DNA from 2 places in the Bacillus sp. KH172YL63 genome. Region 1 is predicted to be linked to the other one. Evidence: predicted binding sites of a transcription regulator. Region 1 holds the regulator's gene; the other holds the start of a gene.
The links. The regulator CtsR, encoded in region 1, represses protease genes until heat stress. The targets are predictions, from matches to a motif close to ATGGTCAATAAAGGTCAAACA.
Positions count from the first base shown of each region.

Region 2: a site for CtsR is predicted at 7,055-7,075, ahead of clpB (ATP-dependent chaperone ClpB). Genes of this name have one in related genera too.

Region 1 is NZ_AP022842.1:108,955-119,633, forward strand. Features, by position in the region: rRNA gene KH172YL63_RS00570 (23S ribosomal RNA) at 1-2,160, shown strand, start outside; rRNA gene rrf (5S ribosomal RNA) at 2,260-2,376, shown strand; gene KH172YL63_RS00580 (CtsR family transcriptional regulator) at 3,334-3,795, shown strand; gene KH172YL63_RS00585 (protein-arginine kinase activator protein McsA) at 3,815-4,363, shown strand; gene KH172YL63_RS00590 (protein-arginine kinase McsB) at 4,360-5,442, shown strand; gene clpC (ATP-dependent protease ATP-binding subunit ClpC) at 5,444-7,891, shown strand; gene radA (DNA repair protein RadA) at 8,320-9,696, shown strand; gene disA (DNA integrity scanning diadenylate cyclase DisA) at 9,700-10,679, shown strand, end outside.
Region 2 is NZ_AP022842.1:1,214,721-1,225,399, reverse strand. Features, by position in the region: gene KH172YL63_RS06105 (beta-ketoacyl-ACP synthase III) at 32-964, opposite strand; gene KH172YL63_RS06100 (ComZ family protein) at 1,197-1,385, opposite strand; gene KH172YL63_RS06095 (BMP family ABC transporter substrate-binding protein) at 1,382-2,350, opposite strand; gene KH172YL63_RS06090 (hypothetical protein) at 2,462-3,172, opposite strand; gene KH172YL63_RS06085 (hydrolase) at 3,195-3,938, opposite strand; gene KH172YL63_RS06080 (DUF2929 family protein) at 4,207-4,389, shown strand; gene clpB (ATP-dependent chaperone ClpB) at 4,449-7,040, opposite strand; gene KH172YL63_RS06070 (YjzC family protein) at 7,173-7,352, opposite strand; gene KH172YL63_RS06065 (undecaprenyl-diphosphate phosphatase) at 7,546-8,355, shown strand; gene KH172YL63_RS06060 (Crp/Fnr family transcriptional regulator) at 8,429-9,121, shown strand; gene KH172YL63_RS06055 (metal-sulfur cluster assembly factor) at 9,195-9,503, opposite strand; gene KH172YL63_RS06050 (prolyl oligopeptidase family serine peptidase) at 9,589-10,362, opposite strand; gene KH172YL63_RS06045 (Cof-type HAD-IIB family hydrolase) at 10,540-10,679, shown strand, end outside.

The DNA.
Region 1 (10,679 bases):
TCCGAACCCACGCACGTTGAAAAGTGCGGGGATGAGGTGTGGGTAGCGGAGAAATTCCAATCGAACTTGGAGATAGCTGGTTCTCTCCGAAATAGCTTTAGGGCTAGCCTCATGTGTAAGAGTCTTGGAGGTAGAGCACTGTTTGGACTAGGGGCCCTCATCGGGTTACCGAATTCAGACAAACTCCGAATGCCAAAGACTTATCCATGGGAGTCAGACTGCGAGTGATAAGATCCGTAGTCGAAAGGGAAACAGCCCAGACCACCAGCTAAGGTCCCAAAGTATACGTTAAGTGGAAAAGGATGTGGAGTTGCTTAGACAACCAGGATGTTGGCTTAGAAGCAGCCACCATTTAAAGAGTGCGTAATAGCTCACTGGTCGAGTGACTCTGCGCCGAAAATGTACCGGGGCTAAACGTATCACCGAAGCTGTGGATTGACACCTTAAGGTGTCAGTGGTAGGAGAGCGTTCTAAGGACTGCGAAGCTAGACCGTAAGGACTGGTGGAGTGCTTAGAAGTGAGAATGCCGGTATGAGTAGCGAAAGATGGGTGAGAATCCCATCCACCGAATGCCTAAGGTTTCCTGAGGAAGGCTCGTCCGCTCAGGGTTAGTCAGGACCTAAGTCGAGGCCGATAGGCGTAGACGATGGACAACAGGTTGATATTCCTGTACCACCTCTTTTCCGTTTGAGCAATGGGGGGACGCAGGAGGATAGGGTAAGCGCACTGCTGGATATGTGCGTCTAAGCAGTTAGGCTGATGATGAGGCAAATCCCGTCATCGTGAAGGCTGAGCTGTGATAGCGAGCGAATTATAGTAGCGAAGTTCCTGATTCCACACTGCCAAGAAAAGCCTCTAGCGAGGAAAAAGGTGCCTGTACCGCAAACCGACACAGGTAGGCGAGGAGAGAATCCTAAGGTGAGCGAGAGAACTCTCGTTAAGGAACTCGGCAAAATGACCCCGTAACTTCGGGAGAAGGGGTGCTCTGGTAGGGTGCAAGCCCGAGAGAGCCGCAGTGAATAGGCCCAGGCGACTGTTTAGCAAAAACACAGGTCTCTGCGAAGCCGTAAGGCGAAGTATAGGGGCTGACGCCTGCCCGGTGCTGGAAGGTTAAGAGGAGTGCTTAGCGCAAGCGAAGGTGCGAATCGAAGCCCCAGTAAACGGCGGCCGTAACTATAACGGTCCTAAGGTAGCGAAATTCCTTGTCGGGTAAGTTCCGACCCGCACGAAAGGCGTAACGATCTGGGCACTGTCTCAACGAGAGACTCGGTGAAATTATAGTACCTGTGAAGATGCAGGTTACCCGCGACAGGACGGAAAGACCCCGTGGAGCTTTACTGTAGCCTGATATTGAATTTTGGTACAGCTTGTACAGGATAGGTAGGAGCCTTGGAAACCGGAGCGCCAGCTTCGGTGGAGGCATCGGTGGGATACTACCCTGGCTGTATTGAAATTCTAACCCGCGCCCCTTATCGGGGTGGGAGACAGTGTCAGGTGGGCAGTTTGACTGGGGCGGTCGCCTCCTAAAGAGTAACGGAGGCGCCCAAAGGTTCCCCTCAGAATGGTTGGAAATCATTCGCAGAGTGTAAAGGCACAAGGGAGCTTGACTGCGAGACCTACAAGTCGAGCAGGGACGAAAGTCGGGCTTAGTGATCCGGTGGTTCCGCATGGAAGGGCCATCGCTCAACGGATAAAAGCTACCCCGGGGATAACAGGCTTATCTCCCCCAAGAGTCCACATCGACGGGGAGGTTTGGCACCTCGATGTCGGCTCATCGCATCCTGGGGCTGTAGTCGGTCCCAAGGGTTGGGCTGTTCGCCCATTAAAGCGGTACGCGAGCTGGGTTCAGAACGTCGTGAGACAGTTCGGTCCCCTATCCGTCGTGGGCGCAGGAAATTTGAGAGGAGCTGTCCTTAGTACGAGAGGACCGGGATGGACGCACCGCTGGTGTACCAGTTGTCTTGCCAAAGGCATCGCTGGGTAGCTATGTGCGGAAGGGATAAGTGCTGAAAGCATCTAAGCATGAAGCCCCCTCGAGATGAGATTTCCCATCACGTAAGTGAGTAAGATCCCTAGAAGATGACTAGGTAGATAGGTCAGAGATGGAAGCATGGCGACATGTGGAGTTGACTGATACTAATCGATCGAGGACTTAACCACAAAGAGTCATATTTATATGAACAACAGGCTGATATTCGGCTTTCTTGACATCAATTCTTTATCTAGTTTTGAAGGAATAAACCTTCAATTAAATATTCGTCTGGTGATTATGGCGAAGAGGTCACACCCGTTCCCATGCCGAACACGGAAGTTAAGCTCTTCAGCGCCGATGGTAGTTGGGGGATCTCCCCCTGTGAGAGTAGGACGTCGCCAGGCAAATAGTAGGAAAGAGTAGCTCTTTAGGGGGCTGCTTTTTTTGTGTTGGTTTTTGGGAGTGGGGGCTTCCGGGGTTGGTGATAGAGCTCGAGTTGGATGGTAGTGGGAGTACAAGAAGATTGAAGACGTGATGGAGTGAAGAAGATCTTTGTTCAGTTCTCCGTAGAGGGATTTGAAGATTAGTCGCAGCTTTAGCGCGGATGATAGATTGGGTGCGGTATTAGACTGTGGGGTGGCGCCAGGCGAATAGTTCAGAAGGGTAGCTCTTTGAGAGATACTCTTTTTTGGTTGGTGTGGATGTGGGGAGGGGGAATGGTAGGAGAGAGGGGAGGCCTCCGGGGAAGGGACGTTGTAAGAAAGTGTGGATTTAGTAAATTGGTAAGTTTGAGTCAACACATTTTAGTGACGAAATGGGTAATATTGTTAAACGACGCATAAACCAAGTAAAGAGACGCATAAATGAAAAAAACGACGCAAAAACCTCTGAAAATGACGCAAATAACCCTAAAAGAGACGCATAAACCTTGTGAAATGACGCAATCAGCATGAGTGACCTTCTTAAAATAGCTCCCAATACCATGAAAATCAGTAACATCTAATGTCCCCATCCTGGGTTTCACCGTAAATTCGAAGAATAACCCTTCTATATGGTTGATTTTTAACAGAAAGGGTAACCAATTCTAATAAAAAAGCCATCCCTCTCATTTAAATCTTCTCCCAGCCCGCACAACGGAGTGGAAACTTACTATACTTATTAAAATAGGTCGGAAGTCAGACCCCCAGATCAACACCCCATCCCGCCATCCCCCAAAAACTCAAAAATCCCCACCCCCCCACGTTTAAAACCTCCCAAAAACAGGAAAACTTCTAAGGGTAAACTTCATAATTGCAAAGTTGATTTCCCGGTTGTATAATTATAGTCAAATATAGTCAAAGTCAAAATGAGGAGGAGGTTTGATGAGGAACATTTCCGACATCATTGAAAATTATTTGAAGAACGTGTTAGAAGTGAGTGAACGTGAGATCGTCGAGATTAAAAGGAGCGAGATCGCTGATAAGTTTCAATGTGTTCCTTCTCAAATTAATTATGTCATCAATACCCGCTTTACGATTGAACGTGGATATGTAGTGGAGAGTAAGCGGGGTGGCGGAGGCTACATCCGGATCATGAAGGTGAAGGCTCACGATCAAGTTCACTTGATTGATCAGCTTGTTTCTTTGATAACGCAAATGATCAGTCAAAATACGGCGGCTGATATTGTGTTTAGATTGGTTGAAGAAGAGATCATTTCCGAGAGAGAAGCGAAGATCATGCTGAGTGTGATGGATCGATCGGTCATCATGGTGGATCTGCCTGAAAGGGATGTACTGAGAGGAAGGATGCTCAGGGCGATGCTTGATACTTTGAAATATGAGTAAGTGTTGAGGAGTGAGAGGGATGGTGTGTCAAGACTGCAATGAAAGACCTGCAACCCTTCATTTTACAAAGGTGGTCAATGGGGAAAAGACGGAGGTTCATTTATGTGAGCAGTGCGCGCAGGATAAAGGTGACATGTTCATGTTTGATTCTAATCCTGGGTTTTCTGTGAACAATCTATTGGCAGGTCTCCTTAATATATCCCCTGCATTTAAGCAGGCAAAGGAAGCTGAAATTCCTAAGGCAGAAGTACTTCAATGCAAGAAATGTAAGATGACGATTCATCAGTTTATCAATGTAGGAAGATTTGGCTGTGCCCATTGTTATGAGACGTTCAAAGACGAGTTGACGCCTTTGTTAAAGCGTGTTCACAGTGGAAATGTTGAGCATCATGGCAAGGTTCCGGAACGGATGGGCGGCGCCATTCATTTGAAAAAGAAAATTCAACAGCTGAAATCGGAACTGCAGAAGATGATAGTGGATGAAGAGTTTGAAAAAGCAGCTGAGATCAGAGATGAAATCCGCTCCCTGGAGAAAGAAATCAAGAAAGAAGGGGGAGAGCAGGAATGAGTCTTGAAAAGTTCTTGAGTAATGCTGTCAGTTCGTGGATGAGTGAAGAGGGACCGAACTCAGATATTGTCCTCAGTTCGAGGGTGAGACTTGCAAGGAACCTGACTGATTTCCGTTTTTCTACTTTATATTCTTCAGAAGAAGCCAAAGAGATTGTGGAGCGTGTGAAGGATAAACTCTCTTTTTACCCGAAAGAGCTCGGGGAATTGGAATTTTTACCGACAAGTGAGATTCAGCCCCTCCAAAAGAGGGTATTGATGGAGAAACACCTTATTAGTCCCAACCTGGCAGAGGATACGAATGATGGGGCAGTCCTTTTATCAAATGAGGAAGATGTCAGCATAATGGTAAACGAAGAGGACCATATTCGAATACAGTGTTTATATCCCGGTTTGCAATTGAAGGAAGCACTGCAGCGGGCGAATCAGATTGATGACTGGTTCGAGAGTGAATTTGATTATGCCTTTGATGAAAAGCACGGTTACTTGACGACCTGCCCGACCAATGTAGGGACGGGGCTCAGGGCATCGGTGATGATGCACCTGCCGGGACTTGTCCTGACGCAGCAATTGAACCGTATTATCCCGGCAATCAATCAGTTGGGACTGGTGGTCAGGGGGATATATGGTGAAGGCAGCGAGGCGCTCGGGAATATCTTTCAGATTTCGAATCAAACGACCCTTGGGAAGTCTGAGGAGGATATTGTAGAAGATTTGTTGAGCGTCGTGGAGCAGATCATCGATAAAGAACTGTCTGCCAGGGGCGCATTAGTTAAGACGTCCAACATACAATTAGAAGACAGGATCTTTCGTTCACTCGGGGTGCTTGAGCACAGCAGGATCATTGAATCCAAGGAGGCGGCGAAGTGTCTGTCGGATGTCAGGCTCGGGATTGATTTAGGATACATCAAAGCCATATCAAAGAATATACTGAATGAATTAATGATTTTGACCCAGCCGGGTTTTTTACAACAATATTCTGGAGGTCCTTTGCGACCAAATGAAAGAGATATAAGAAGGTCTTCTTTGATACGAGAGCGAATTAAGTTAGATAAGGATATATGTGAGGAGGAAAAATAATATGATGTTTGGTCGATTTACAGAAAGAGCACAAAAAGTATTGGCGCTGGCTCAAGAAGAAGCGATTCGTTTATCGCACAGTAACATTGGCACTGAACATATTTTATTAGGACTTGTCCGGGAAGGTGAAGGGATTGCTGCGAAGGCCCTTACGGCATTGGGGTTGAGCCCTGAGAAGATCCAGAAGGAAGTGGAAGGGCTGATCGGCAAAGGTACAGAGAAGTCCCAAACGATTCATTACACACCTCGGGCTAAGAAAGTGATTGAACTTTCAATGGATGAGGCCCGTAAACTCGGTCACTCATATGTAGGAACGGAGCATATTTTACTCGGGTTGATCCGTGAAGGCGAAGGAGTCGCTGCACGGGTGCTCGGAAATCTGGGTGTGAGCTTGAATAAAGCACGTCAGCAGGTACTTCAGCTACTAGGCAGCAATGATTCAAGCAACCACCAGGGCGGAGGCAATGCAAATGCCAACACGCCAACCCTTGACAGCTTAGCCCGTGACCTGACGGCGATAGCACGTGAAGGCAGCTTGGATCCGGTCATCGGAAGAAGTAAGGAAATCCAACGGGTGATCGAAGTTCTAAGCCGCCGTACAAAGAATAACCCGGTATTGATCGGGGAGCCTGGTGTCGGGAAAACAGCGATAGCAGAAGGTCTGGCACAACAGATCATTGCCAATGAAGTGCCGGAGATCCTGCGGGATAAACGGGTAATGACACTTGATATGGGTACGGTGGTCGCCGGTACGAAATACCGTGGTGAATTCGAGGACCGTCTGAAGAAAGTCATGGACGAAATCCGTCAGGCAGGAAACATCATCCTGTTCATCGATGAACTTCATACATTGATCGGAGCAGGTGGTGCAGAAGGGGCAATCGATGCATCGAATATCCTGAAACCATCCCTTGCCCGTGGTGAGTTGCAATGTATCGGAGCGACGACATTGGATGAGTATCGTAAATATATCGAAAAGGATGCTGCACTGGAGCGCCGTTTCCAACCGATCCAGGTCAATGAACCTACGGCCGAAGAGTCCATCCAGATTCTGAAGGGGTTACGGGACCGTTATGAAGCCCATCACCGCGTATCGATTACCGATGAAGCGATCGATGCGGCAGTGAAGATGTCTGACCGTTATATTTCAGACCGATTCCTTCCGGATAAAGCGATTGATTTAATTGATGAAGCCGGTTCTAAGGTGAGATTGCGCTCATACACGACACCGCCGAACCTGAAAGAGCTCGAAGCCAAGCTTGAAGAGATCCGCAAAGAAAAGGATGCAGCCGTTCAAAGTCAGGAATTTGAAAAAGCTGCTTCACTGCGGGATTCAGAGCAGAAGCTCCGTGAAGAGTTAGAGGAAACGAAGAATACATGGAAAGAAAAACAAGGTCAGGAAAACACAGAAGTGACCGTTGAAGATATCGCCAAGGTTGTATCGAACTGGACGGGAGTGCCTGTTTCAAAGCTTGCACAAACAGAAACAGACCGTTTGCTGAAATTGGAGGAAATCCTTCATTCCCGGGTGATTGGTCAATCTGAAGCGGTAGTCGCCGTTTCGAAAGCTGTCCGTCGTGCACGTGCCGGACTGAAAGATCCGAAGCGCCCGATTGGTTCCTTTGTCTTCCTTGGACCGACTGGTGTAGGGAAAACGGAACTTGCCCGTGCGCTTGCAGAATCGATGTTCGGGGATGAAGATGCGATGATCCGCATCGATATGTCCGAGTATATGGAAAAACACTCGACATCCCGCTTGGTTGGTTCACCTCCAGGATATGTAGGGTATGAAGAGGGCGGTCAACTGACTGAAAAAGTTCGCCGTAAACCATATTCTGTCGTCCTTCTCGATGAGATTGAAAAAGCCCACCCGGATGTATTCAACATCTTGCTTCAAGTGCTGGAAGATGGCCGTTTGACTGATTCGAAGGGCAGAACGGTCGACTTTAGGAATACGGTCCTGATCATGACTTCGAACGTTGGGGCACAGTCGCTTAAGAGCAATAAATATGTCGGCTTCAACATCCAGGATGGTCAGCAGGATTATAAGGATATGAAAGGGAAGGTCATGGAAGAGCTGAAGCGTGCATTCCGACCTGAATTCCTGAACCGTATCGATGAAATCATCGTGTTCCATTCTCTTGAAAAAGATCACTTGAAAGAGATTGTGACATTGATGTCCAATCAATTGACAACTCGCTTGAAAGAACAGGATATTCATCTGGAACTTTCAGCGGCAGCAAAAGAGAAGATCGCAGAAGAAGGATTCGATCCTGAATACGGGGCACGTCCACTTCGCCGTGCGATTCAGAAATATGTAGAAGATAAACTGTCAGAAGAGCTGCTTAGAGGCAAAGTACTTACTGGCCAGAATATCCTCATCGATGTAGAAGAGAATGAGTTTGTGGTCAAAGTTCAAAAAGAAGAAGCGGCAAACACGACGACATAATATGAAGAATGACAAAGAGGTACACGCAGATGCTTTACGTGTACCTCTTTTATCTTAAGAAAAGGTAGGACAGGCGGCAATGTGGAGACGGGTGGTTCATGTGGCTAGAGGCTCGAGGTCATATGTCAGGTTAACCAAAAAGGCAAAAAACGCCTTTCCGGTTAACCTGCCATATGCTTGTCGCCTTTGAGCAAGCCCCCTGCGCTTTTCATATTGTCTAGCTCCGCCGGCTAGTCCCTCGAGGTCACAAGGGAAAAATACCAAAAGGCAAAGACCGCCTTCCGGTATTTCCCCCCTTGTGCTTGTCGGGCCTACCAAGCCGGCTCCGCTTTTCTTGAATCCATTACATAAAACCGATACAATCATTCCAAATGGTATTGTCATGAATGGATGGGAGTACAAATAGAGTAAAAGAGGGGAAGAATAGTTTGGCTAAGAAAAAGACGAAGTTTGTGTGTTCATCATGTGGATATGAGTCTGCGAAATGGATGGGTAAATGTCCAGGGTGCAATGAGTGGAACACGATGGTGGAGGAAGTGGAGATGACGGGGAAGAAGCCCCGTGCGTCGTTTATGCATACTGAAAGCAACGGCCCTTCGAAGGCGGAGAAGCTGACTTCGATTGAAACGAAGCAGGAGCCCCGGGTGTTGACTGAATCGAAGGAATTGAACAGGGTGCTCGGTGGAGGTGTGGTGCCGGGGTCTCTCATCTTAATCGGAGGGGACCCGGGGATCGGGAAATCCACTTTGCTGCTTCAGGTGTCAGCTCAGCTGGCCGAGCAAAAGCATAAGGTACTTTATATATCGGGGGAGGAGTCCATTAAGCAGACGAAGCTGCGGGCTGATCGTTTACACGTGAATGCGGATGAGTTGTATATTTATGCGGAAACGAGTCTTGAGTTGATCCATCAAACGATTGAACAGATTTCTCCCGATTTTGTCATCATCGATTCGATCCAGACGATCTTTCATCCAGAGGTGACGTCAGCCCCGGGAAGTGTATCTCAGGTAAGGGAATGTACCGCTGAGCTGATGAGGATCGGGAAGACGAAGGGCATTGCGATCTTCATTGTCGGGCATGTTACAAAGGAAGGTTCGATTGCGGGTCCGCGCCTGCTCGAACATATGGTCGATACGGTGCTTTACTTTGAAGGGGAACGCCATCATTCGTACCGTATATTAAGGGCGGTAAAGAATCGTTTCGGTTCGACGAATGAGATGGGGATCTTTGAGATGAAAGAGCTCGGGCTTGAAGAAGTGGCGAATCCTTCTGAGATCTTTTTGGAAGAACGGTCCCAGGGGGCGGCAGGGTCGACGGTTGTCGCTTCCATGGAGGGGACGAGACCTGTGCTTGTAGAGATTCAGGCACTTGTAACCCCCACCAGCTTTAATAACCCCCGGAGGATGGCGACGGGGATCGATCACAGCCGTGTTTCCCTGATTATGGCGGTTCTTGAGAAGCGGGCAGGTATGCTGCTACAACAGCAGGATGCTTATTTGAAAGTAGCGGGCGGCGTGAAGCTGGATGAGCCTGCGATCGATTTGGCGGTTGCTGCGAGCATTGCCTCAAGCTTCCGGGATAAGGCATCCAGTGCCCACGATTGTATCATCGGGGAAGTTGGCCTTACAGGGGAAATCAGACGGGTGTCGAGGATTGAGCAACGTGTTCAGGAAGCGGCTAAGCTTGGATTCAAGCGTGTGATTCTGCCACAGAATAACTTGAGTGGATGGCATCCGCCGTCTGACATAGAAGTGAAAGGCGTGTCGAATATTAATGAGGCCCTCTCAATTATATTAGGAGGATAAACAATGGAAGATAAGAAGGCAAGAGATAAGTCCATATCAGATATACTGCAGTTCGTGGCTCCCGGCGCTCCGATAAGAGACGGAATTGATAATGTACTGCGGGCGAATACGGGTGGTTTGATCGTCGTTGGCTATAACGACAAGGTGAAGTCTGTTCTTGATGGAGGGTTTCATATCAACTGTGCGTTTTCCCCAAGCTATCTGTATGAACTTGCCAAGATGGACGGGGCGATCATCCTGAATGAAGCAGGGACGAAGATCATCCTGGCCAATGCCCAGCTTGCTCCGGACATATATGTCCCTTCCACGGAAACCGGGATGAGGCATCGTACGGCAGAGCGGGTTGCCCGCCAGACGAATGCGCTTGTCATTGCGATTTCCCAGCGTAGAAATGTCATCACCCTATATCAAGGGAGTTTCCGGTATGCGTTAAAGGACATCTCTGTCATCTTGACGAAGGCCAACCAGGCAATACAGACACTTGAGAAATATAAAGTCGTGCTTGATCAGAGCATTTCGAATCTGTCGGTGCTTGAGTTTGAAGAACTGGTGACCCAGAGTGACTTATTGAAGGTGCTGCACCGCTTTGAAATGGTGCTCAGGATCAAGAATGAACTGCTGACCTATTTAAGCGAACTGGGAGTCGAAGGAAGGCTGATTCGCCTGCAGATGAATGAACTGCTGTCAGATATCGAGGATGAAGCGATGCTGATCATCAGGGATTATTCCCATGAGCGGAACATCAAGCCTTTCGAGCTGCTCTATAAGTTCCAGGAGCTTGTACACTCGGAGGTTTTAGAGGATAACGTACTGTTCAAGCTATTGGGTTATCACGGGTATGTTCACCATGATGATGCGATCTTCCCGAGGGGCTACCGTGTATTGAATAAAATTCCCCGCCTGCCGATCGTCATCATTGAAAACCTGATCACCCGCTTTGACACGCTCCCTCAAATCGTGAGTGCATCTGTGGATGACCTGGA
Region 2 (10,679 bases), 1.1 Mb from region 1:
TCTGCAAGTTGTTTATGAGAGTTATTCCGGTCTATTTACCCCAACGCATGATGATGGCGCCCCATGTTAATCCGCCACCGAAGCCTACCATGACCACTACGTCATTTTCTTTCACTCTTCCAGCCTCGAGATCCTCTACAAGTGAAACAGGGATCGAAGCCGCTGATGTGTTCCCGTATTTATTGACTGTTTTGGACATCTTCTCCACCGGCAGCTCTAAGCGCTGTCTTGCTGCCTCCATGATGCGAATGTTCGCCTGGTGTGGAATCAGGAAATCTACATCTTCTTTACTGAGTCCTGCTTTTTCAATCACGTTGATACTCGATTCACCCATTTGACGCACAGCAAATTTAAATACTTCCCGTCCGTTCATCACGAGCTTTTCCTCTTGATAAAGATGTTTTGCCCCAGAACCGTCAGATCCAAGTTCAAATGCAAGAATTCCTTTACCATCCGGAACCGGCCCAAGTACGGCAGCCCCTGCTGCGTCTCCGAATAACACGGCTGTGTTGCGGTCTTCCCAATCTGTAATTTTCGATAGTTTCTCTACGCCGACAACAAGTACATGCTTATATGCCCCGTTATCAATAAACTGCTTCGCTGTTACCATACCATACATGAAGCCTGCACATGCAGCGCTAAGATCCATCGCAGCTGCTTTCTTCGCCCCCAGGCGCTCTTGCAGCAGGCAGGCGACAGATGGGAATGGATAATCAGGTGTGACCGTCGCGACCATGATGAGATCAATATCTTCAGCTGTGATCCCTGCATCAGAGATTGCCTTTTTGGCCGCTTCAAATGCCATATCAGAGGTATTTATTTCATTATTTGCTATCCGTCGCTCTTCGATGCCTGTTCTTGTACGAATCCAATCATCCGTTGTGTCTACCATTTTCTCAAGGTCAGCGTTTGTTAAGATCGTCTCAGGAAGATAACGTCCAATTCCAATAATACCTGTATTCATATTGGCATTCCCTACTTTCGTTTATATTTTTAAGTATTTAGGTTTATTATCAATTATTATGACTTGGTACTAATTTTATCGAAGATTCATGCTTTCTGCAATTATTTTTTACTGATACGCGATTTCATTAGGTCGAATATGTTTTTGAAGGCGATCTCTGCAACCTTTCAGGAATTACTTATACGAGCACAAAAAAACGGTCCATTATCATCAATGGACCGTTTTTCTTCCCTTATTCTTTATGTAATGCATCCCGTTTCCCTAATTCATACGCTTCACCCATAACTTGTGTGAAAAGCGTCATAAAAGGCTGCAGCATGTCGGGAGTGAACTCCACTCCTGTTTGATCAAGCTGCTCTTTCGCTTGAGGGAAATACTTCATTGCGATTTGCATAAATTCCATTGTTTTGTCCTGATTCATTGCTTCGATTCCTTTCCATTCGGTAATTTTCCTGTTTCGATGTAGTGCTTGACATGTTGCTTCATTTGAGATTGAAATTCCTCAGGAACGAGAGGACTATATTTACCCATTGATATGACACCGTCTTCGAAATCGAATTCCAAATTACCCGAATCCAATTCACCATTCGCAAACCGTTCAGCCACTACCCCGTACAACTTGTCTGCATGTTGTACTGTACTCGTCAGCACCGTCGATTCCCCAAGGTCTGATTGATCGGATACATATCCAATGGCATAAAGCCCTTTTTCCTTCAGCTTTTCAATTACAGCTACATTATAGCCGTCACCTGCAGGATACACAACATCCACGCCGTCAGTCATCATGGCATCCAGTGAGGTCAGGGCGATTTCTTGATCATCCCAGTGATTCGTATACTTCACGGTCAGTTTGGTATCACTGTCTTGATACTTTGCCCCGTCGATGAAACCTTGAACCTCAGGCTGCCAGTCAAATGCCGCTATGACACCGATATGATGTGCAGGGGACTGTTTGGCGGCAGTCATCCCACCGAAGAATCCCATGGCGTACCCTTTGAATTGCAAGCTTGTTGTGTTCTTCTCTGTTGCACTGCCGTTGAAGCTGACAAAGTGGATATCTTTGTATTCACCGGACAGCTCATTGAACACACTGGCGTACTCGCTTCCGTGACCAAAGAGCAATTCCACTCCTTCGCCTTCATATTCTTTTACTGCTTGTTTGATTGATGTATCACTCTTCATACTCTCTTTATAAAACACGTCTGCATGATAATCCGATTGAATTTTCAATAATCCTTTATACCCTTTTGTTCCCCATACACCGTCATTTATTGTTTCGGGAACAAGTAAACCTACTTTCTCTATATGCGCGCCATTCCCAGAGGAACAACCACCGAGGACAAGCATGATGATTGTCAATAATATTGTGTATAATTGCTTTTTCATGTGCAGCAACTCCTTTACAGACCGTGCAGCCATTATAAAAAGTACAATAGAAAATTATTACATCATCTCTATTTTACCTCCATCCCCATACTGTGAAAAGAGAAATATTTCTCATTCCTGAATTTCATGGAGACGGATCCCTTTTATTTGATTTTCGATGATGTACTGATGGGGCTTGGACGGCTTCACGATGATCTCTTGCCCGACTGATTCTCTCCCCTTGCGGACTGGATTGACCGCTTTGTCAGTGACGTAGGACAATGCTTCATTCCAGCTGTCGGGAGAAAGTGGCTTCAGCGTGAAGGATTCACTTCTTGATGAATGGGAAACGATTGTCCTTGCCGCATCTTTCACATAAATGGCTCCACTTGGGTCATCAGCATACCCCTTCCCCTCTTGCCCGCCTTGAAGAAGTTGAGCAAATAAAAAGTCCCGGGGCTGATGAACGCCGTACAGTGTCGGGATATAAAATGCTGCCCCATCCTTTCTGTGATTCCGCGTTCCGTTCTGATAGATCCTGATTACTTGGGGAGGTTGTTCAAGTTTTGAAACCATGGCATCCACTTCTTGTAAATATTCCACCGTGCCTTCCCTCATCTGATCATAATATGGAAGGAATACAAAACAGTCTTCAAGCAGATCCTTATCCCATTTCTCATACGGAATGTATTGAAGGTTTGCATTCCTTCCGATTTCGAGCCATTTATCCTTCACTTCCATGTCTTCATCTACAGCAGTCACTGTACATCCTTTTTCCAACAGTGCATCGCACAGTTCAAATCCTAAAAACTGTTGTGCAGCAAACACGAATGCATGATTCAAATCAATCACTCCAATTTGTTAGTTATAACTCCTTCTCATGCAGGGAAAAGTATGAAGCAAACTTCCCTCCAAGAGAGACGCGTTTTTCAGGGAGGACAAAGAATAAATCGGTCGGTTTTCCTTTTTCCAAACGCTCCGTATATATATCTTTTATGAGAGTGAATTGATTTTTATAACGATTTAGAGTTGTCGGCTGAACAATATACAAAGGAATCGAAATGGTCTTGAACACTTCATAGTCAAGGGATTGCCGGGAAATAAGCGTTTCACACTCTTCCTCCATCACATCCAGGGTGAGTGAAAGTTCTTTTATCATCTTTTTATAAAAAAATTTTTGTTCCCTTTCTTGCTCCAGATGATCATATACGGATACACAAGGGGAAAATAATACGGCACTTCTTATATCATCTTCCATTTTCGGGTACAAATTTTTGAGCACAAGCGCCCCCATGCCTTCTGCAAGGATATGAATCTTGCCGTTGATGATTTCATTCCGCTTCACGTGCTGATACAGCCGCTTTGCGAGCTTCACGGCCTGATTACTCCCCCAATTCGCCCCGTAAAGATTGCTATAATACACAATATATCCTTTGTTTGTCAGGTCCTGAATCCATTTATAGCGTGCCTCATGCTGAACCCAAAAGCTGCTTTTCTCATCCACATAATGATTGGCATCCCCGATGATCAGGACAGCGAAACCATTTGGACGTTCAGGATAATGAATCATGCACCACTCTTGCTCTAATTGAAACAATCGCTGATACATTTTGATTTCTCCTTTTTACATAATAAGTCATTATAGTTTATGTAAAGGTACAACTTTGGTAAGGGAGAACGCCCAACCAGGCGCTGATATTTGCGAATAAATGGATGTTACCCCTACTTTTATCCATGGGCAGGGGAGGAATGATAAGGGTTACATTTCACATATTCGCCATTTATTAATTAAAAGTCCTGTGGTAAAATGAAAAAGATTGAAATGGTTACAAACTGCTAAGAAGTTAGTTGATTACATAGGAATGAGGTGCATTCGCATGAGATTTTTCTGGATGTTTTTCTGGGCTTTTGCTCTGAGTGAAATGTTGACATACGTTGTTAGTTCAATGAACGGAATCGAATTCCATTTCGTAACTGGATTGATCATTTCTGTTTGTGTAACAGTATTGGTGTTCCTGATCACGCTTGTTCTTCCAAACGAGCCGGTTGAGAAACATTAAAAAAGCAGCCTGATGCGGCTGCTTTTTTTTATGCTTTCATGTGGATTACCGGGATTCCGTCACTTGAATATCAACCCGTCTTTTCCTCCATCGATGGTGAAGGTCTGACCTGGCATGACGCCCCCTTTGATCAATTCCCTCGCCAGTTTCGTTTCAATCTCCTTTTGAAGGTACCTTTTTAACGGTCTGGCACCGTAGACTGGATCATACGCCGATTGAGCAATGAACGCTTTGGCGGCTTCCGTCAGTGATAAGCTGATCTGCTGCTCTTCTAACCGGCTTTGTAAATCGTCGATAAGCTTATCAATGATCCCTTTAATATTTCCGATGCTTAAGGGCTTGAATAAGATGATATCATCGACCCGGTTGAGAAACTCGGGACGAAACGATGAGCGGAGCTGCCCCATGACAAGATTCTTCGTTTCATCATCAATCTCTTCTTCTCCTTTATTCCGCTCTAGTAAATAAGCCGATCCAATATTGGAGGTCATGATAATCACAGTGTTTTTACAATCTATCGTTCTTCCCTGGGAGTCGGTTATCCGTCCGTCATCAAGCATCTGTAGAAGGATATTGAAGACTTCCGGATGGGCCTTTTCAATTTCATCCAATAAGATGACTGAATAAGGCTTCCGTCTGATAGCCTCTGTAAGCTGACCGCCTTCTTCATATCCAACATATCCAGGAGGTGCACCGATCAATCGGGATACAGCATGCTTCTCCATATACTCAGACATATCGATCCGTATCATCTGCTCTTCACTGTCAAACAGCGTTTGTGCGAGAGTTTTTGCGAGCTCCGTTTTCCCGACGCCGGTCGGACCAAGGAAAATGAATGACCCGATCGGCCTGTTTGGATCCTTGATTCCTGCCCTTGCACGGATCACCGCATCGCTTACCAATTGAACGGCTTCATCCTGGCCGATTACCCTTTCATGGAGGATAGAGTCAAGCTTCAATAACTTCTCCCTCTCTCCCTCAACAAGCTTCGTGACAGGAATACCGGTCCATCTGGCAACAATATCGGCAACTTCTTCTTCGGTCACTTCTTCACGGAGGAGGCGGCCTTCCTCTTCTTTCATCATGTCCCGCTCCAGTGCCTCAAGCTCTTTTTCCATCGCCGGGATACGTCCGTGCCTCAGCTCGGCTGCTTTGTTGAGGTCATAATTGCTTTCTGCTTCTTCAAGCGTCCTCCGCAGCTTTTCCAGCTCTTCACGCTTTTCCTGTACAACGGAGATACTTTCTTTCTCCCGTTGCCACCTCAGCTTCATTTCATTTGCCTTTTCCTTCAGATTGCTTAAGTCTTCACGGATACGCTCGAGCCGCTCGAGGCTTGCCGGATCCTTTTCCTTGTTCAGCGCGGCCTCTTCAATCTCGAGCTGCATCACTTTACGGGTCACTTCATCAAGCTCCGACGGCATGGAGTCGATTTCTGTGCGGATCGTGGCACACGCTTCATCAATCAAATCGATCGCTTTATCCGGAAGGAACCGGTCAGAAATATACCGGACAGACAATCTGGCAGATGCCACGATTGCCCGGTCATGGATATTCACACCGTGATGGATTTCAAATCGTTCCTTCAGCCCCCTCAAGATGGAAATCGTGTCCTCCACATCCGGTTCCTTGACGAGCACCTGTTGAAAGCGCCTTTCAAGTGCCGGGTCCTTTTCAATATACTTCCGGTATTCATTCAAGGTCGTCGCCCCGATACAGTGAAGCTCCCCTCTTGCAAGCATCGGTTTGAGGATATTGCCGGCGTCCATCGCCCCTTCTGTTTTACCAGCCCCTACAATTGTATGAAGCTCGTCGATGAACAGAAGGATCCGTCCTTCACTTTTCTTCACCTCTTGTAATACCGCCTTTAAGCGCTCTTCAAATTCACCCCTGAACTTGGCCCCTGCGACCAATGAGCTCATATCCAGTTCGAAGATGGTTTTATCCTTCAATCCTTCCGGGACATCTTTTCTGACGATCCGCTGTGCAAGTCCTTCAACGATCGCCGTTTTCCCCACGCCAGGCTCACCGATCAAGACAGGATTGTTTTTCGTTTTTCTGGAAAGGATCCTGATTACATGACGTATCTCGCTGTCTCTCCCGATGACAGGGTCGATCCTTCCAGCTTTGACGTCGGCAACCAGGTCTCTCCCATATTTCTTCAGTGCTTCATATTTCACTTCAGGATTTTGTGTCGTCACCTTATTCCCTCCTCTAATTTCTTCAATGATGCCGAGGATGATCCTTTCTGTCACACCCAGATTGGATAAGTATGTGTTGATTCTGTTATCCTTTTGTTTCCATAAGGAGACTGCCAGATGTTCGATCGAGATGTAGTCATCTCCCCACTTGGTTTTCAATTGCTCACTGTCCTGCAGCAGCTGGTGAACATCCCGGGAGAAGAACTGCCCATATTGGATGCCTGTTCCTTCGACTGCAGGTTTTTCATTCAGCCTCGCTTCTGTCCACTCAATCACGTCCTGCCCGTCGATCCCTGTCCGATCATAAATCGTTCGTAGCAGGCTGTCTTCTTTGCTGAGGAGCGCTTTCCACAGATGAAAAGTCGATATGTCCGTATGTAGTTTTCCTTTTGCGATTTCACCTGCAGAAACCAGGCCTTCCTGTATGCTGTGTGTCATTTTGTCAAAATCCATTGCTTTCACCTCGTACATTGACCTTTATTGACCTTTATATTCATTATATCCCTTTCTTTGGAAAAGGAAAAGAAACAAGGCTCCGGTAATTGACAAGAACATTGTCAGTTCCGGAGCCTTGCGCCATGACTGTTATGGCTTTCTTGCATATGTCCATAGACGGTTGTGATTGGCGTTCTCCGGGAACCGGTCCCCTGCTTTCATCCGGAGTTTCTGCGGGTTTTTCACCATGCTCCCGGTTTCACCGATTTCGATGTATTCTCCGTTATTCGGCGCCTTGTCTCCCGCCCTGAATTGTCGCGATTGTCCCATTGTCACCCCTCCTTGTTGAAGCTGTGCTTCTCTCCTATTTTTCTACAACAGCAAGCTTTCATGCATGCCAGATGAAGGATAAAGATGATAAACACGTTACGGTTCGGTTAACATTTTGAAAAAGGCTTTACAGTCTTTCCCTTTATGGTGTTAAATTAAAAAATGTGGAGAAAAAACGCTTGGAGGAAACACAATGGATTTTTATCTGATAATGAAATATTTATTTTTAGGGATTTTTCAAGGCTTTACTGAGCCGATTCCGATCTCATCAAGTGGACACTTGCTGCTTGCCCAGCATTTCCTCGGAATCGATGATGCAACATTGACATTTGAAATGCTCGTCAATACGGCTTCACTGCTTGCTGTCCTCATCATATACCGGGAAGACATCCTTCGTCTGATCGTGAACGGTTTGGGTTACTTTAAACATAAAACACCTGAAACGAAACGTGATTTTCATTTCATTTTATACTTAATCATCGGTACGATCCCTGCCGGGGTGATTGGCGTGTTGTTCGGCGATGTGATTGAGAAGCATTTGACGAAAGTCGTTACGGTTGGTATCACGCTGATCATCACGGGTATCGCCCTCTGGATGATCCGAAATCTCCGAGGCAGAAAGAATGACGGAGATTTGAATGTGAAAGACGCGATTATCATCGGCCTTGCCCAGGCGGTAGCCCTCATCCCGGGTATTTCCCGGTCCGGTGCAACGATCGTAGCTGCCATGGCGAGCGGAATGAAGGCGGAAACGGCACTCCGTTTCTCCTTTCTCCTCTACATCCCAGTCAGCGTAGGGGTCATGGTATTTGGAATCAGCGACCTGATGGATGATCCGGATTTGGCTTCACGGGCGCTACCTTACACTGTCGCTTTCCTATCGTCACTTGTCGCTTCTTACTTCTCTTTGAAGTGGTTCATGAATATCATGGCTAAAGGAAACTTGAAGTACTTTGCGATCTATTGTGGAATTGCAGGTGCCGCTGTCCTGATTTTTGCATAGAAACCTTCAATCCTGCAGGAAAATACGTTACACTTGGATAAATCATACATTTTGATGGAAATGATGTGATCTCATGAGTGAAACCACAAAAGTCCCTTTCGAGATAAAACAATTATTTACCGAGAACGGCTTATTGAAACCGGTTGAAAAAGGACACTTTTTGTTTCAAGAAGGCAACCCTGCACAAGAGGTGTACCTGATTAAAAGAGGACGGGTACAAATCAGTAAGGTGATTCCGGATGGCAGGGAACTCTCCCTGCGGATTTGTTCATGCGATGATGTTATTGGTGAGCTGACCCTGTTCAGCCAGGAAGCACATTATATGCTCAGCGGAAAAATCGTGGAAGACGGGGAAATCTATGTGCTGCCGAGAGAAAGTTTCGAAGAGGCCCTTTCCCATGACAATTCGCTGACCATTCAGTGGATGAAATGGATCCAGCTCCAGAATCAGCAGAACCAGACGAAATTCCGCGACCTCATCCTCCATGGAAAAAAGGGAGCCCTGTACTCTACCCTCATCCGCATGACAAACAGCTATGGCAAAACCGTCGATAAAGGAATCCTTCTCGACCTGCCACTGACAAATCAGGAATTGGCTAACTTCTGCGGGACTTCGAGGGAAGTGGTGAACCGGTTATTGAGTGAGTTAAAGAAAGAGAACGTTCTGATCTGGGAAAAAGGTTATTTGACGATTATGGATCTGGACTACCTGAAAGAAGCCATCGATTGTGAGAATTGTCCGGTTTCGATTTGCCGGATCGATTGATGAGTAACCGATCCTGACTAAAAAGATCCCCCGGGGCACATCGCCCAGGGGGATCTTTCATTATTCACCGCTATTATCTGATGCCGAGGGCAATCTTCGCATAGCGGGACATATTGTCTTTGCTCCATGGTGGATTCCAGACGATATCCACTTCTGTTTCTTTGACTTCTGGGATTTCACCCAAAGCGGTCTTCACCTGATCGACGATTGTACCTGCTAGCGGGCATCCCATCGACGTAAGCGTCATCGTAACCTTCGCCTGTCCCTCTTCGTCTAGATCAACGTCATACACCAGTCCTAAATTCACAATATCTATACCTAATTCAGGGTCGACAACCTGCTCTAACGCACCCATCAAATTATCCTTTAAATCTTGATCCATGGTATCACTCCTTTATTCTAATTACGTTATCCTACTCTTTATTCACCCTTCATCTTAACAAATAAACGGGTATAGTACAAAAAAGTCAGGCTGAGATGTGCTTTTCAAACCATTCAACCAGCCTCAACACGCCTTCCCTCGTCACCTTGTGGTCGGCTTTTTCATCTTCTATAAAGAGAAGGTGATCTTCCTGCCCTTCATAGACCGGCACAATGCTGTCATAAAATTCACGGGTCAGATTGAACGGGACGACTTTATCCCTTTTCCCGTGCCAGAACATGAGCGGTCTCCCTCCAAGTTTCTCTGGTTGAAGACTCAGGTCGTAATGAGACAGTTCATTTAAAATGCCTTGAATTTCTTCCTTGCTGAACGGAAGATCGTAACCAAGTGCTTCCACCTGACCGATCTGGGTTTCTGCAAATTTCACATAAGCTGGATTTCCCATCAATGAAACGGCAGATGATATCCATTCATATTGAGTCAGTGCACCCAGCGTGACAATCCCACCCATGGACGTGCCTGCAACACCGATCCGGTCTGGTAAGATCAAGCCTTCTTCTTCGAAATGCTCTTTCAGTACGCCTAATTCATGAATCGTATTGATGACAATCTTCCAGAACACTTCACCTAATTGCTGCTCAGATTTACCCGTTGAGCGTTCCCCGTGCTCCAGTGCATCGGGCAGGATCACCCGGAAGCCCTTCTCGGCCAGGTAGTAGGCGTAGTGCAGATTATGTTCTTTCGCACTGGTGAACCCATGTATGAAAAAGCAAAGGGGAGCCTGTTCTTCACCAATTTCTTTTTTCACTATATGTAGGAATGGAATGCTTTGGACGGTTGATTTTTCAACAGTGATCATATCTGCTCTCTCCTTCCTGATCTTCTTCATATGATATCCTAGATTTGGGAGCATGTATAATATTTCGCACGGTGCCGGATACATTCCTATAAATGTAAGAGCAGACGGTAGACAACCTTCATGCAGTCACGCTAAACTGATATTACTCTCATAACATTCAGATTGGGGATTTACACTATGAACTCACAAGAGAAACATTTAATCGTTTTGGATCTAGACGGGACACTGCTGACTGATGAGAAGAAAATCTCGACCAAAACACATGATATATTAAAGAAAGCCCGCTTAAATGGCCATGAAGTCATGATCGCGACCGG